DNA from 2 places in the Acerihabitans sp. genome. Region 1 is predicted to be linked to the other one. Evidence: riboswitches for the same ligand, from Rfam matches in the RefSeq annotation. Region 1 holds a riboswitch; the other holds the start of a gene.
The links. Region 1 has a riboswitch for cobalamin ahead of btuB (TonB-dependent vitamin B12 receptor BtuB). Riboswitches for the same ligand answer to the same signal wherever they lie in the genome.
Positions count from the first base shown of each region.

Region 2: another riboswitch for cobalamin. It lies ahead of VGC33_RS03780 (cobyrinic acid a,c-diamide synthase CobB); the one in region 1 lies ahead of btuB (TonB-dependent vitamin B12 receptor BtuB).

Region 1 is NZ_DASWOM010000107.1:74,633-79,397, forward strand. It holds gene VGC33_RS18070 (MFS transporter) at 147-1,505, opposite strand; gene trmA (tRNA (uridine(54)-C5)-methyltransferase TrmA) at 1,789-2,895, opposite strand; cobalamin riboswitch at 3,028-3,217, shown strand; gene btuB (TonB-dependent vitamin B12 receptor BtuB) at 3,288-4,765, shown strand, end outside.
Region 2 is NZ_DASWOM010000018.1:55,941-60,705, reverse strand. It holds gene cbiB (adenosylcobinamide-phosphate synthase CbiB) at 1-308, opposite strand, end outside; gene VGC33_RS03780 (cobyrinic acid a,c-diamide synthase CobB) at 305-1,669, opposite strand; cobalamin riboswitch at 1,795-1,977, opposite strand; gene pocR (transcriptional regulator PocR) at 2,296-3,231, opposite strand; gene VGC33_RS03770 (MIP/aquaporin family protein) at 3,456-4,280, opposite strand.

The DNA of each region.
Region 1 (4,765 bases):
TATCAATTTTTAGCCAACCTCATGGTCGTATTGCAAGCGGGGGTTCTATCGTGGCGGGAGGCGGACGGATAACATTTCTTATGAAGTGCGACATAAGGTAAATGTTATCCGCCCTAAGGAGCTTATTTAGAAAATAAAGGAATTACTTAGTTAAATTGAATGACTTTAAATCTGGGTACCAGCGTTTTCATCAATGCCCAGGCAATCAGATAGGCTAATCCGCAAAATACGAACATAATGCCGTAACCCACGTCAATTTGTCCCAGCGCCTGGTAATGGTCGAACAGCGCGCCGGCAACCTTGGTCACGGCTACACCGCCGAACCCACCCGCCATGCCGCCGATACCGATTACCGAAGCAACGGCTTTGTTGGGGAACATATCGGATACAGTGGTAAATAAATTAGCTGACCATGCCTGATGGGCGGAAGCGGCTATGCCAATCAGAATAACCGGCATCCAGAATCCCGTGTGTCCCAATGGTTGGGCAAAGATGGCGGCCAACGGGAATATGGCGATAAAAAGCATGGCTCGCATCCGGGCAACATAAGGATTAAGCCCTGTTTTCATAAACATCGCCGGCAGCCAGCCCCCGCCGATACTGCCCACCATGGTCATGCAGTAGATGGTGGCGATTGGCAGCATCAGCTGCGTCCCGCTCATCTTGTATTGCGCGGACAAATAGGCCGGCAGCCAGAACATAAAGAACCACCAAACCCCGTCGGTTAAAAATTTGCCGATGGCGAATGCCCAGGTCTGGCGGTAGGCCAATAAGCTGAACCAGGATATTTTTTCATGTTCGTTCTCACGATTTTGTTGTGAATCAACATCCTCGGTAATGTGGTTGTATTCAACTTGGTTTAATTTGCCTTTCGCAAACAATTTTGATGGTAAATCGAACAGCCTTTTCCAAAAGAATAAAACAATAAAACCAATAACACCCACAATGGCGAAGGTTGACTGCCAGCCCCATTGGACGGCCATCCATGGAACGATTAACGGGGCCAGGATAGCGCCAACATTGGCGCCTGAGTTAAATATCCCGGTAGCGAATGAACGTTCTTTTTTAGGGAACCACTCAGCGGTGGCTTTGATCGCGCAAGGAAAGTTTCCCGATTCTCCCAACCCCAACACCAACCGAGCGAACATAAAACCGGCTATCGATATGGGTACCGTGATGCTCAAGGATGACAGCATAGCGGAGATCCCGCCGCCTATCTGCGCTACAAAGGCATGCAGTATCGCCCCCAGGGACCAGATGCCTAGCACCCAGGCATAGCCCTTTTTAGTGCCGGTAAAATCAACAAACCGCCCGGCGAAAATCATCCCGATTGCATAAGTAAATTGAAATACCGCCGCTATATTTGCGTAATCGCTGTTACTCCAGCTAAATTCCTTGGCTAACGATGGCTGTAGCAGACTCAACACCTGCCGGTCTAAATAATTGATTGTAGTACCAAAAAAGAGCAATGCGCATATCACCCACCGATAATTAGTCCGAGCCATTATTCACCCCATTGAAAAAACAAAACGCAATTTTATTTTATGTGGAGGCGTATTTTAAATTTACTCAAAATTTTTGATATGATGCCCGTCACATATCGATCACGCCGAAAAAAAATCTTTTATGACAGGAATGGGCGGGGTGGAAATGAAGGTAACGGCAAAGTGAAATCGCAACGATCGTCGCTATGCTTGATAAGGGTATATGAAGTATCACATGCCCCGGGAATGACGACCCGTTGGGTCGATGGCTGGAGGTGGAAGGGCCCTGGGCGCGGGCCGGCTGCTATGACATTTTGGCCGTTAACAGCACGCCGCACTCCATATGGCGTGTATAGGGAAACTGATCGAACAGGGCCAGCCGCTCAATGGTGTGGGTTTGGACGAGCGTTTCCAGATTGCGGCACAATGACTCGGGATTGCAGGAAATATACAGGATGCGCGGATAAGCCTGCACCAGTTTCACCGTGGCGTCATCCAGCCCGCTGCGCGGCGGATCGACAAAAATGGTTTCACAGCGATAGCTTGCCAGGTCGATATCCTTCAGCCGGGTAAACTCCCGCGCGCCCCGCATTGCCTGGGTAAATTCCTCAGCCGACATGCGGATAATCTGCACGTTGTTGATGTGATTGACGGCAATATTAAACTGCGCGGCCGCCACCGAGGGTTTGGCGATTTCCGTGGCCAGCACCCGGTTAAAGTTGCGCGCCAGCGCCAGGGAAAAGTTGCCGTTGCCGCAATACAGCTCCAGTAGGTCTCCTTGCGCCCGTTCAGTGGCCGAAATCGCCCATTCCAGCATCTGGATATTCACGGCGGCGTTGGGCTGGGTAAAGCTGTTTTCTATCTGGCGGTAAATGATGTCCCGTCCGGCCACCGGCAGGCGTTCATCGGCGTAATCGCGGTCCAGGCAAATTTTGGTTTTACTGGCGCGGCCAATCAGGTTGACCGCAAATCCCTCCGTCCGCAGGCGGTCGCGCAGCTCGCCCGCGTGCTCGCGCCATTCGTCATCCAGCGGACGATGATAAATCAGGGTAACCACCGCCTCGCCGCTCAGGGTGGTGAGATAATCAAGCTGGAACAGCTTGCGCCTCAAAACCGGCGAAGGACGCAACGCGTCCATAACGGCAACCATCAGCCTGTTCATCAGTTCGCCGCCGGCGGCGAAATGATCGATGCGGATCCGTTCCTTGGTCTGCTGATCAAACATAATATGATACAGATCCTGCTCATCATGCCAGACGCGGAATTCGGCGCGCATCCGGTAGTGTTCAGCCGGCGAGCGGAATATTTCCGCCTCGGGCGCCTGAAACGCCGTCATCAGCGCGTTCAGTCGGGCGGCTTTTTCCGCCAGTTGGTTTTGATACACGCTGATGGGCAACGTCTCGTCGGTCATGATGATCTCTCGCTAATATCCGTTATTTTTACCACTTTGTGGGGGATTGTAGGGGATAAACCGGTGATGTCCAGTGTTGTTGCGCTTATAAATAGTTTGATTATTAGTGCTATAGACATACTTATCTGTCTGATTGTAGGATGCTTGTCCGGTCTTCGTAAGTTAAAAGGGAATCCAGTGAAAAGCTGGAGCTGACGCGCAGCGGTAAGGGGACCCTAGGGCGATTGCGCAAGCAGACACTGTCTTTAATGACGGGAAGTCGTCGCCTGGCGTGATATAACGCATCCCGAGCCCGAAAACCTGCCGGTATTTCGTCGCAATATCCATGTTTGTCGCGAGCCATCAAATATGGAACCTGCGGCATCCTATTTTATCATTTGGATGCTATGGCAATGCCTAAGACTAACAATACCGTGCTGCTGGCGCTGTGCGTCACTGCATTTTCCGGATGGGCGCAAGCTAATGGCGCACAGGATCAGTCCGCGGACGCTATGGTCGTTTCCGCTAACCGTTTCCCCCAGCCCATTTCTACCGTGCTGGCGCCTACCAGCGTGGTGACCCGCGACGATATTGAACGCGGTCAAATCAAATCGGTGGCCGAAGCGCTAAGCCGCCTGCCGGGCGTTGATATTGCCCAATACGGCGGATTGGGGCAACAAAGCTCGCTTTTTATCCGCGGCACCAATTCCAGCCATGCCCTGGTTTTAATCGACGGCATCAGGATGAACCAGGCCGGCATCTCCGGTTCGTCCGATCTCAGCCAGATCCCCATTTCCCTGGTGCAGCGCATCGAATATATCCGCGGGCCACGCTCGGCGGTCTATGGGTCGGACGCCATCGGCGGCGTGGTCAATATCATCACTACCCGCGAGCAGCCGGGCACCACCCTGAGTGCCGGCATGGGATCCCATGGTTATCAAACTTATGACGGCGCCACCCGGCAAAAGCTCGGGGAGAACACCACCGCCACCGTTGCGGGCAATTACACCTATACCCATGGTCTTGATGTGCGCGCCAATCTGCCGGATAACTATGGCGACCCCGCGCAGCCGGATCGCGACGGTTTTATCAGCAGAACATTGTTTGCTTCCCTGGATCATGCCTTTAACCAGCAGTTCAGCGGCTTTGCCCGCGCCTACGGTTACGACAACCGCACCGGCTATGACGGCAGCTACGCCTATACCGATCCTGACCATTATGATGCGCTGCCGGATACCCGCAAACTCTATAGCCGCACTTACGATACCGGGATGCGATACCAGGAAGGGATTTACGCCTCTCAGCTTTCCTTTAACTATAACCATACGCAAGATTACAATTACGATCCTAAATACGGTCCCTATTCCGCCTCCGCCACCCTCGACGACTCCAAACAGTATAATGTGCAATGGAATAATACCTTACAGGTCGGCCACGGCACCGCCGGCGCCGGTGTGGACTGGCAAAAACAAACCACCGCCCCGGGTACCGGTTACCTTACCGACGGCTATGAGCAACGCAATACCGGGATTTATGCCACCACGTCGCAACTGGTGGGGCCGGTGACGCTTGAAGGGGCGGTGCGCGGCGACGATAACTCCCAGTTTGGCTGGCACGGTACCTGGCAAACCAGCGCCGCCTGGGAGTTTATTGAAGGCTATAGATTAATCGGCTCCTACGGAACCGCCTACAAGGCGCCCAACCTGAGTCAGCTCTATAGCGGTTATGGCGGCAATAAGGATTTAAACCCCGAACAGAGCAAGCAATGGGAAGGCGGCGTGGAAGGATTGACCGGTGCGCTGAGCTGGCGTGTTTCGGCGTATCGCAATGATATCGATAATCTTATTGATTATGACTCCTTCGACGAAAGTTATAAAAATATCGGCAAAGC
Region 2 (4,765 bases), on a different contig from region 1:
TCGCGCAGACCACGGGTCGCCAGCAGGGTGTAGGTCAGCCAGGCGGTGGCCAGCCACGCCAGGACGGGATAACCGGACAGCAGGCGCAGCAAAGCCCAGGTCAGCCCGCCGCTGCCGCCCACCACCAGCAGCCACAGCACGCCGCCGCCGATATACAGCGACCGGCGGCTACGGCAAAAACGGCGGATGACCCGCTGCAAGCCGGCGATGGCATGGCCTATCCAGCGCACCGGGTGCGGCCAGTTCGGCGGATCGCCAAGCCAGAGATCCAGCAGATATCCGGCGATAAACGCGGTCAGGGCGGTCATAGCAGCGCGCACCCTTTGTCCAGCCAGCGCCGCAGCAAGGCCGGGCGCTGGTAAAAATGCACATGCAGATAGCTGGCGAGCAGCGTCTCGCCGCCATAACCGCCCGGCCATCGTTTTACTTCGCCGTCTGCGCCGCGTTTGCTGAGGGTGAACAGCGGCGGTTCATCGGTAAAGAATTCGGAATGGTGAAATTCGTGACCACGTAACGTTTCTCCTTTTACCGTCAGCAGATTATCGCCAAGCGCCCGGCCCTCGCAGTAACCGAACCGTTTAAGCCCCTCGCTCATGCGGCTGACGCCGCGCAGCAGGCCGACCATCGGGAAGGCTTGGCCGTTCTGGTCCTCCAGGGAGGCGCCCAGGTACATCAGGCCGCCGCATTCGGCGTAAATGGCCACCCCGCGCAAACCGGCGCGCCGCAGCGCCGCTCGCATCATCCCGTTGGCCGCCAGCCGGTCGGCGAAGACCTCCGGAAAACCACCGCCGAGATAGATCATCTGGCAGTCCGGCAATTCCCGGTCGCGCAGCGGGCTGAACGGCACAATGCGCACGCCGATATCGCGCAGCAGCTGTAGATTATCCGGGTAGTAAAAATGGAACGCCTCGTCCTCGGCCAGCGCCAGGGTCAGCTGCTGATAGCGCGCGGCGGCGGGCGGCGCGGGCAAACGGCCGGGCGCGGGCTGGCAGTCGGCGAGCCGGAGCAGTAGGTCGATATCGATATGCTGTTCCACGCAGTGCGCCAGCTGATCCCACTGCGCGTCCAGGCGGCGGCTTTCCTGCGCCGGTACCAGGCCCAGATGTCGGGACGGCAGCTCCCAGTCCGGCAACGGCGGAAGATACCCCAGCACCGGCAGGTCGCAGTAACGGGTAATGGCGGTTTTAATCAGGTTGAAATGATTGGGGGTGGACACGCGGTTAACGATAATGCCGGCGATATTGACGGCGGGATCAAACAGTTGAAAACCCAGCACGGTGGCCGCGGCCGAGGTGGACACCGCCTTGCCGTCGATGATAAGCACCACCGGCACGCCCAGCTGTTTGGCGAGCGCGGCGCTGCTGCATTCGCCGCCGTCGCTGCCCAGGCCGTCATATAGCCCCATGACGCCTTCGATGATGCCCACATCGCTGCCCTGCATATGGCGGGTAAACAATCCGCTCAGGGTATCCGGCGCCAGCATATAGGCATCCAGGTTGGGCGACGCCACGCCGCTGACCGCCTGATGCCAACCGGTATCGATATAATCCGGCCCGCATTTGAACGGCTGGACCCTGTGGCCGCGCCTGGCCAGCGCCCGCAGCAGGCCGAGCGTCAGCAATGTTTTCCCGGTCCCGCTTTGCGCGCCGCCTATCAGAATCGCTTTCATCCGCATCCCGTTATGCCTGGGCGGGCCGAGCGGGATTGTCATAAGCAACGGCGGCGGAATGGCGCTATCCCGACGCAGTCGTTAGGACAACCCGCTTCCCACCGAAGGAGTTGTTACCGAGCCGGTCAGGCTCTTGTTATCAGGCAGGTCTTCTGGCTTTGCGTCATTCTCCTCCGGCCCTTCCCAATCGCGTGCGATCAGTGGTGACGCCGGATTTGTCGGCATTACAGCAGCGGGGGCTGCGGAGGATTCGCACCTCCTTCCCTGACGGCCTTGCGGCGCGTTTAACCTGGTAACATTGGCATGTGCGCCGCGCGGCAAGTAAAAACATTTACCGGCGGCGACCCTGTTATCGTTAATCTAAAGTATCTGGGGAAAATATACCCCGGATTGGATCAAAAAAAATGTTCACCGGGGGTTATTTAATTAAAATTTATTGTCTGGGGATAACACTTTTTAGTTATCGAAAATTAGCCATGCCGTGGCGCGTCTCGATTGAAAGCCATTTTTGGCGGCAGGTGACAATAGCATTAAATAGCGTTGAGTAAATTTTGAAAATGAGATCCGGATCGCCGGAAAACAAAACAATAACGTCAGGAGAATTAAACCAGCGGCGGGGAAAGTGATTAATTACGCGGCAAGGCGATATTTCCCGCCGGCGGGTTATTTTGCGACATCAGGCGCTGCTCACGATAGGCCTGGGGGGTAATGCGATAGGCCTGGCGAAATACCTTGCAAAAATAACTGGTCTGGGAAAAGCCGAGATTGCGCGCGATGACGGCGATGGACCAGTCGCTTTGCTCCAGCATCTGGCGCGCGCTGTCCATACGCTGTTGGTTAACATAGGCATTAAAGCCGATGCCCTGGTATTTCTTGAATAATTTGCTGAAATAATAGGGGCTGAGATAAACCATGGCCGCCACGTCCTCCAGGCGCAAATCCTCGGAATAGTGGCTGTCGATGTAACGCAGCACTTTTTTCATTTTACTGTCGTGCTGGCTTGGGATCGCCGCGCGGCGCTCGGCGCTGGCCGGCTGGTGCTCCTTAATCACAACAAAATCAAGCTGTTGTTTGAGGTAGTTATCGACGATGATTTTCAGCAGGTCGGCGGAAGACAGCAGCCGGTCATAATCGATAATCGGGATATTCTCGAAATGCTCGGCCAGCTGGCCATTTTGTCGCCAGGTGAAAGAGCTGCTTTCCTGCATTTCGGGAAGCTTGACGGTGTCTTTGATCCGCACCTGGCCGCACAGCACAAAACCGACTAAATGACCGCCTATCACCAGGGGAATGGAAAAATCGGTCAATCCGGCGTGGCACCGGTAGATACAGGGCTGGTTGGATTTGGAGGCTTCCAGTCCGCCGCAGCGATCGCTCATGCGGCAACGCCGGCCCATTTCCGGATCCTGGCGCAATGATTGGCAAAACGGGGTGAAGTGATATAAATCCGAGACTTCCTCACCGTGTATATTCACCACCACAACCGCCAGGTTGGTGGCATTAGCGAAATCATGCGCGATTTTATTTATCAGTTCTGAATCCATGAAACTACCGGAATTCATAATTTCCCCTCTCGCGCTTTACTTATTTTTAATAAACCAGTAACAAAAAAGAGATATTTCGACTGGCCGTGACGTCGGAATGGGAGATGCCGCGATTACAACGCTATATTTTAAAGCTGTTTGGGATTAAATCATTTATCGCTTATTCAAAACCGTGCTCTATGACACAAATATAGGATTGTACCGGAACCCGGCCCGCAGACGCGGATCCCGGCCGTACAGGATTATTGCGGCGGTTGTGCCGCGGCATCCTGTTTGATATTGCCGGGCAAATGACGCGCAATCAGGAAGCGGTACACCGCCGCGCCCATGATGGCTCCGGCGATGGGCGCCAGGATCGGCACGATAAAATAAGGGATATCCCTGCCCCCGGTCATCGCCACGTTACCCCAGCCGGCGAAAAAGGTGAACAGCTTGGGACCGAAATCACGCGCCGGATTCATGGCGAACCCGGTCAGCGGCGCGGTGGAAGCGCCGATCACCGCCACCAGAACCCCGATCAGCAAAGGCGCCAGCGGGCCTTTTGGCACGCCGTTGCCGTCGTCGGTCAGCGCCATGATAAGCCCCATCAGTATGGAGGTAATGACGAGCTCCACCAGCGCGGCCAGGCCGACGCTGATGGCGCTTGCCGGATAGGTGGAGAAGATGCTGGCCAAAAACAGGCTGTCCTGGCTGCCGCGCACCATCTGATGGGCCTGCTCGTAGATGTCGAACATATTGTGGTACAGCAGGTAGGTCAGCGCCGCGCCGCAAAAGGCCCCCGCCAGTTGGGCCAGAATGTAGGGCAGCACTTTCCTGCCCTCGAAATTGGCCAGCAGCCACAGGGCGATCGTCACCGCCGGATTAAGATGGGCGCCGGAAATGCCCGCGGTAAGATATACCGCCAGCGCAATGCCCAACCCCCATACCACGCAAATTTCCCACAGGCCGAAGCTGGCGCCGGCGAGCTTGGCGGCGCACAGCACGCTGGTGCCGAAGAACATAAACAGCCCGGTACCCAGCAACTCGGCAACACATTGCCCTTTCACCGATCGTAGAGTGTCGCTCATCGTAATTTTCCTGTATGTCGTCGATATGAAATATTTATCAACGTGAATCCGCATGGCTGCCGACTGGCTTTTGGTCTATTTTTAACGAAATTATTAATGAGCGGAACACGTGTATGGCTATACGCTATATGCATGGCTATTATTTAGCAAAGCACTTTATCAACCAAATGAGATCTCACCTGCAATTATCTTTTTATGCAAAAGAGTTTAAAGATAAAATTTCGTTTTATTTAGTAATAAATAATCGCCCCGGCTGATATTTTTTCCGTACAACATCTTATTACTCGCTGTTTTATATGGCTTTATTTATTTATTGCAATAATACATTTTAGCAAAACGATGATTTTTTCCCGGTCAGATGCGCGGTGGTTAAAATCATAATTTTTCGTCAAATTCAAGGGTAATTTTTTTATTGTGGAGTCCATAAAATTAATCAGTGTTATTGAAAAATAACCCCGAGGCCAGACGGGACGCTGTGCCGTCAA